Regions from separate parts of the Streptomyces sp. NPDC046985 genome, predicted to be linked through region 1. Evidence: riboswitches for the same ligand, from Rfam matches in the RefSeq annotation. Region 1 holds a riboswitch; the other holds the start of a gene.
The links. A riboswitch is a leader RNA that binds a small molecule or an ion and turns the genes downstream of it on or off. The one in region 1 is predicted to bind glycine.
Positions count from the first base shown of each region.

Region 2: it holds a riboswitch for glycine, as region 1 does, so the genes downstream of both, gcvT (glycine cleavage system aminomethyltransferase GcvT) here and gcvP (aminomethyl-transferring glycine dehydrogenase) in region 1, are expected to answer to the same signal.

Region 1 covers NZ_JBEYWK010000007.1:9,769-13,164, reverse strand. The annotation lists gene gcvP (aminomethyl-transferring glycine dehydrogenase) at 1-1,694, opposite strand, end outside; glycine riboswitch at 1,871-1,965, opposite strand; gene ABZ861_RS10785 (PRC-barrel domain-containing protein) at 2,078-2,461, shown strand; gene ABZ861_RS10780 (DNA polymerase IV) at 2,695-3,396, opposite strand, start outside.
Region 2 covers NZ_JBEYWK010000012.1:193,985-197,380, forward strand. The annotation lists gene ABZ861_RS17775 (enhanced serine sensitivity protein SseB) at 1-520, opposite strand, end outside; glycine riboswitch at 1,204-1,304, shown strand; gene gcvT (glycine cleavage system aminomethyltransferase GcvT) at 1,457-2,584, shown strand; gene gcvH (glycine cleavage system protein GcvH) at 2,740-3,117, shown strand; gene glyA (serine hydroxymethyltransferase) at 3,135-3,396, shown strand, end outside.

The DNA of each region.
Region 1 (3,396 bases):
GAGTCGTAGCCGGTGACCTCGGCGAGCCGGTCCTCCAGCTCGTGGATGAGGGTGAGGTAGCCCCGCGCCTGCTCGGCGGGCGCGAAGGGGTGCAACTGCCCGAACTCGGGCCAGGTGACCGGCTCCATCTCGGTGGTCGCGTTGAGCTTCATGGTGCAGGAGCCCAGCGGGATCATGCCGCGGTCGAGCGCGTAGTCGCGGTCGGCGAGCCGGCGCAGGTAGCGCAGCATCGCGGTCTCGGAGCGGTACTGGTGGAAGACGGGGTGGGCGAGGTAGGCGTCGGTGCGCAGCAGGTCGCCGGTCAGCGCCTCCTCGGCGGCGGCGTCCAGCGCGTCGACGTCGCCGTGCGCGCCGAAGGCGGAGAGGACGGTGCGGAGCTGGGCCCGCGCGGTGGTCTCGTCGCAGGCGATCGAGACGTGGTCGGCGTCGACCAGGCGCAGGTTGACGCCGCCCTCCCGGGCCGCGGCGACGACCTCGGCGGCGCGGCCGGGGACCTCGACGGTGAGCGTGTCGAAGTAGGCGCCGTGGACGAGGCCGAGACCTGCGGAGCGCAGCCCTTCGGCGAGGACGGCGGCGTAGCGGTGGGTGCGCTGGGCGATGGCCTTCAGGCCCTCGGGGCCGTGGTACACGGCGTACATGCCGGCCATGACGGCGAGCAGCACCTGGGCGGTGCAGATGTTGCTGGTGGCCTTCTCGCGGCGGATGTGCTGCTCGCGGGTCTGGAGGGCGAGGCGGTACGCCTTGTTGCCGTCGGCGTCGACGGAGACGCCGACCAGGCGGCCGGGCAGGCTGCGGGCGAACTTCTCGCTGACCGCCATGTAGCCGGCGTGCGGCCCGCCGAAGCCCATCGGGACGCCGAAGCGCTGGGTGGTGCCGACGGCGATGTCGGCGCCCAGCTCGCCGGGGGACTTCAGCAGGGTGAGGGCGAGCAGGTCGGCGGCGACGGTGACCAGCGCGCCCAGCTCGTGCGCCTGGGCTATCACAGGCCCGAGGTCCCGCACGGCGCCGGAGGCGCCCGGGTACTGGAGGAGCACGCCGTTGATCTCGCGCCCGGCGATCTCCTCGGGGATGCCTCCGCTGAGGTCGGCGACGACGACCTCGACGCCGGTGGGCTCCGCGCGGGTCTCGATGACCGCGATGGTCTGCGGGAGCGCGTCGGCGTCGACCAGGAAGAGGCCCTTCTTGTTCTTGCCCATGCGCCGGGAGAGCGCCATCGCCTCGGCGGCGGCGGTGCCCTCGTCGAGGAGGGAGGCGCCGGAGGTCGGCAGGCCGGTGAGGTCGGCGACCACGGTCTGGAAGTTGAGCAGCGCCTCCAGCCGCCCCTGGGAGATCTCGGGCTGGTACGGGGTGTACGCCGTGTACCAGGCCGGGTTCTCCATGACGTTGCGCAGGATGACCGGCGGGGTGAAGGTCCCGTAGTAGCCGAGGCCGATCATCGGGGCGAGGACCTGATTGCGGTCGGCGAGGGAACGCAGCTCGGCGAGGACCTCGGCCTCGGTGCGGGCGCCCGGCAGCTCCAGCGAGTCGGCGTTCTTGATCACGTCGGGCACCGCGGCCGCGGTGAGCTCGTCGAGCGAGCCGTAGCCGACCTGCGCGAGCATCTTGGCGCGCGCGTCCTGGCCGGGGCCGATGTGGCGCTGCTCGAAGGGGGTGCCCTGTTCGAGCTCGGAGAGCGGAATGCGCTGGGCGGTCATAGCGGAGGCCTCCTGGTCTGACACGACCTTCGAGGGACACCACGACACAGGTGCCCCGACGGCCTCCCCCTCTGTCATCTCAACCTGAGAGCTTCACCGGACCGCGTGCGGGGGTCCGGCTTGCACCGTCGGTGAGAGCGGGCGCCGTCGACGCTCGCTCTGCTTTCCAGAGTGACCTCGTCCGTGCGGTACGTGGGCCTGAGAGATTCCGGGGAGGATTTGCTCCTTCGGCGCCCCCAGTGATGCTGGAGGGCTCTCCCGCACGGGGTCAGCAGCCGCTTGCCAGAGTACCAGTGGCCTCCGGGGCCTGGCTCGAGTGGCCGCATGGCCGATTGTGCTCTTTTGTAGTGGCAACGGATGAGTTGCGACCATGTGGAGGTACCGTGCAGACGGAGATCGATCCGCGCAACCTGATCGGCCGCAAGGCGTTCGACCGGAACGGCCACAAGATCGGCACAGTGGACGAGGTCTACCTCGACGACGCCACCGGGGCGCCGGAGTGGGCGGCGATACGCACCGGCCTGTTCTCCCGGGACGCCTTCGTCCCGCTGGAGCCGAGCGAACTGGTCGAGGGCGGCCTGCGCGTCCCGTTCGAGAGGGCGCTGATCAAGGTGGCGCCCGACTTCGGGGTCGGCCGCCACCTCTCCCCGGAGCAGGAGCTTCAGCTCTACCACCACTACGGTCTCGACGTCGCCCCCGCCCCTCCCCCGGCCCTCGCGGACCGCGACTTCGGCAGGCTGGCCGGTTCGGGCTCCGAGGAGTCCTGACCCCGCCCTCCGGGCCGTGACCCGATCCCGGCCCCCCGCACCCCGTCGTGTGCTATTTATCGCTTTCACTGCTCTCGTCGTTCTCCCCGCTCTCACGGCCGCCTCATCCGCCTCATCCGCTGTCGTCCGCGCTCCCGTACGCGTCGTCGAGGGCCCCGCCGGGGCCCTCGGACCGCGTCGTTCGCGCCGGTCTCCCGCGGCGCCGCCGGTCCGGTGTCAGCGCCGGTCCGGTGTCAGTCCGGCGCGGGCGGCCCACCGGGCGCGGCGGCGCCGTCGGCGGCGAGGGGTGCCGGGCCCGCGGTCTCCAGGGGACTGGGGCGGACCAGCGGGAGGGGGTCGGCGGGCTCCAGGGCGGGGTCGTCGAGGCGGAAGGTCTTCACACGCCCCGGCGGAGAGCAGGGGGTCTCGAACCGGACGGTGACCCGGCCCAGGCCGCTGCCCTGCACCCAGCCGTGCCCGAACTCGGTGTGCCGCACGTCGCGGCCGGCCCGCCAGTGCCGCTCGACGGTCTCCGACCGCGGGACCGGCTCCTCCGGCCCCTCCTCCTCGGCGGTCTCCACCCGTGCCCCGGCGGCCTGTGCGAACAGGTCCTCCTGGGTGTAGTCGGCCAGCCCGGACACGCCCACGCCGAGCAGCCGGACCCCGCCGGTGGTGTCCACCGCGTCCAGCAGCCGCGCCGCGGCCTCCCGCACCACCGACAGATCGTCGGTGGGCCCGCGCAGCGTCTCGGAGCGGGTCAGCGTGGAGAAGTCGTAGCGCCGGACCTTCAGCACGATGGTGCGCCCCGACAGACCGGCCGCGCGCAGCCGGCGCACGCACCGGTCGGCGAGCCGCTGGACCTCAAGGCCGACCCGCGGGCGGTCGTGGATGTCCACGTCGTAGGTGTCCTCCACGGAGATCGACTTGGCCTCCCGCTCGGCCACCACGGGCCGCTC
Region 2 (3,396 bases), on a different contig from region 1:
AGTCCACCGGGTCGTCCTGCCAGTCGGGTTCGAACAGCCGGACCCGGCCGCCGGTCGCGGGCCCGTCCAGCGCGGACCGCCCGGTCCGGCACAGCTCCGCCACGGCCGGCGGGGGCAGCGGGACGCCCACCACGCCCTCCGGGTTCAGCGCGATGCCGACCTGCGGAGGCAGGCCGCGGGCGAACTCGGCGGCGGGGGCCACGGTGTAGGGCATGTGGGCGCCCGCGATCCGGCGGATCTGCTCCTCGGAGCTGAAGGCCGGCACGTACACCTGGCCGTCGATCTCCAGGGTGGGCAGGTCCAGCGGACCGCCGTGCGGGCCGCGGCCGCCGGGCAGCGGCACCCACAGGAAGCCGCGGCCCAGCGCCTCCACGATCCGTCCGGCGGACGCGGGGGCGCCGAGGGAGGCCGACAGCACCTCCTCCACCTCGTTGCCGGGCCACCCGCCGCCGGAGTGGGGGTGCGTCTGCACCGGGAAGTTCGCCGGGAAGTCCGCGGAGTATTCCGCCGGGAAGTCCATTCGCCTACCGCCTGCTGGGAACCGCTGCTGTGGTGGAAAGGCTAACCGGTACGACCGCCGGACCGGCCGACCCGCTCGCCCCGCGCTCCGGGCCGCCGGGCGCACGCGCTCCGGGCCGCCCGGCGCATCCGCTCCGCGCTCCGGCCCGGCCCGGCCCGGCACGGCTCGGCCGCCGAGCGCGCGCGGGCGCGGGTCCGGGGCGCGGGACGACGGGCCGCGGACGGGAGAGCGCGGCACGCGGGGAGGGGAACGGCCCCCGCGTGCCCGCGCACACCGCCCGTGCGGGGTCCGTCACCGGCCGGTGACGGCAGCGTGTCCGCGCGCGGCGGTGCGGGACGACGGGCCACTGCCGGGAGACCGCGGCACGCGGGGAGGGGAACGGTCTCCGCGTGCCCGCGCGCACCGCCCGTGCGGGGTCCGTCACCGGCCGGTGACGGCAGCGTGTCCGCGCGCGGCGGTGCGGGACGACGGGCCGCTGCCGGGAGACCGCGGCACGCGGGGAGGGGAACGGCCCCCGCACGCCCGCACGCACCGCCCGTGCGCGGTCCGCCACCAGCCGGTGACGGCAGGGTGTTCGCGCGCGGCGGTCATGTGCGGTCCGCCACCGGTCGGTGACGGAGATCGCGCTGCCCCCGGCGGGCCGGGCGTGCGATGATGAGTCCGCCAACTGCATACCGGCCGTTTGAATCCGCGCGGGAGAGTCCCCAGCAGCAGCTTCGGCTGGGGCGCCGAAGGAGCAAGTCCCTCCCTTGAATCTCTCAGGCCCCGTTACCGCGCGGGCGAGGCACATCTGAAAAGCGGGCCGCCGCGGCGGCCCCACCCACGGTGCAAGCCGTGACCGTCCGGCGGCGGTCAGGGCGAACCTCTCAGGTTTTCGATGACAGATGGGGAGGACACGAGTTCCGTCCTCGCCCGCCACGCCTGGGAGACCGCCCGATGAGCAGTTCCGCACCCCCTCAGCCCCGCCGCACCGCGCTGGACGCGCTGCACCGCTCGCTCGGTGCGACGATGACCGACTTCGCCGGCTGGGACATGCCGCTGCGCTACGGCTCCGAGCGCGACGAGCACCTGGCCGTGCGCACCACGGCGGGCCTGTTCGACCTGTCCCACATGGGCGAGATCACCGTCGCCGGACCGCAGGCCGCCGCCCTGCTGAACCACGCCCTGGTCGGCGACATCGCCTCCGTGGGCGCGGGCCGCGCCCGCTACACCATGATCTGCCGGGCCGACGGCGGCATCCTGGACGATCTGATCGTCTACCGCCTGGCCGAGACCACTTACATGGTCGTCGCCAACGCCTCCAACGCCCAGACCGTCCTGGACGCCCTCACCGAGCGGGCGGCCGGCTTCGACGCCGAGGTCCGCGACGACCGGGACGCCTACGCCCTGATCGCGGTGCAGGGCCCCGCCTCCCCCGCGATCCTCGCGTCCCTGACCGACGCCGACCTCGACGGCCTGAAGTACTACGCCGGGCTGCCCGGCACGGTCGCCGGGGTCCCGGCGCTGATCGCGCGCACCGGCTACACCGGCGAGGACGGCTTCGAGCTGTTCGTCGCCCCGGACGGCGCCGAGAAGCTGTGGACGGCGCTGACCGACGCCGGCGCGGACGCCGGGCTGATCCCGTGCGGGCTGTCCTGCCGCGACACGCTGCGCCTGGAGGCCGGCATGCCGCTGTACGGGCACGAGCTGACGACCGAGCTGACCCCGTTCGACGCCGGGCTCGGCCGGGTGGTCAAGTTCGGCAAGGAGGGCGACTTCGTGGGCCGCGAGGCGCTGCGGGAGGCCGCGGAGCGCGCCGAGCGGAAGCCGCCGCGCGTCCTGGTCGGCCTGGTCGCCGAGGGCCGCCGCGTGCCGCGCGCCGGATACCCCGTCGTCGCCGGCGGCGAGGTGATCGGCGAGGTCACCTCCGGCGCCCCCTCCCCCACCCTGGGCAAGCCGATCGCCATGGCCTACGTGGACGCCGCGTACGCCGCGCCGGGCACGTCGGGTGTCGGCGTCGACATCCGGGGCAGCCACGAGCCGTATGAGGTCGTGGCGCTGCCCTTCTACAAGCGGCAGAAGTGATCCCTTCGCCAGCGGCGTGAGTGCCGCCGCCGACGGCGCGCTCCGGCACGACCGCCGGCGGCGGGCGGTGGCACGGGCTCCACGCCCCGCCCCCGCACGCCCCTTCGCCGTCCCCCCTTCCTCAGCACCCCCCCGCGTACAGGAGAATTCAGGCCATGAGCAACCCCCAGAAGCTGCGGTACAGCAAAGAGCACGAGTGGCTGTCGCCCGCCGAGGACGGCGTCGCGACGGTCGGCATCACGGAGTTCGCGGCCAACGCGCTCGGCGACGTCGTCTACGCCCAGCTCCCCGAGGTCGGCGACAGCGTGGCCGCGGGCGAGACCTGCGGCGAGCTGGAGTCCACCAAGTCGGTGTCCGACCTGTACTCGCCGGTCGGCGGCGAGATCACCGAGGTCAACCAGAACGTGGTGGACGACCCGTCGCTGGTGAACTCCGAGCCCTTCGAGGGCGGCTGGCTGTTCCGGGTGCGGGTCGCCGACGAGCCGGGCGACCTGCTCACCGCCGACGAGTACACGGCCCAGAACGCGGGCTGAGGAGCGGACGCGAGCAGATGACTGAGCACACCACCGTTCTCGACACCCCCCTGCACGAGCTGGACCCGGACGTGGCCGCCGCGGTCGACGCCGAGCTGCGCCGCCAGCAGTCCACGCTGGAGATGATCGCCTCGGAGAACTTCGCGCCGCTCGCGGTGATGGAGGCGCAGGGCTCCGTTCTGACCAACAAGTACGCCGAGGGCTACCCGGGCCGCCGCTACTACGGCGGCTGCGAGCACGTCGACGTGATCGAGCGGATCGCCGTCGACCGGATCAAGG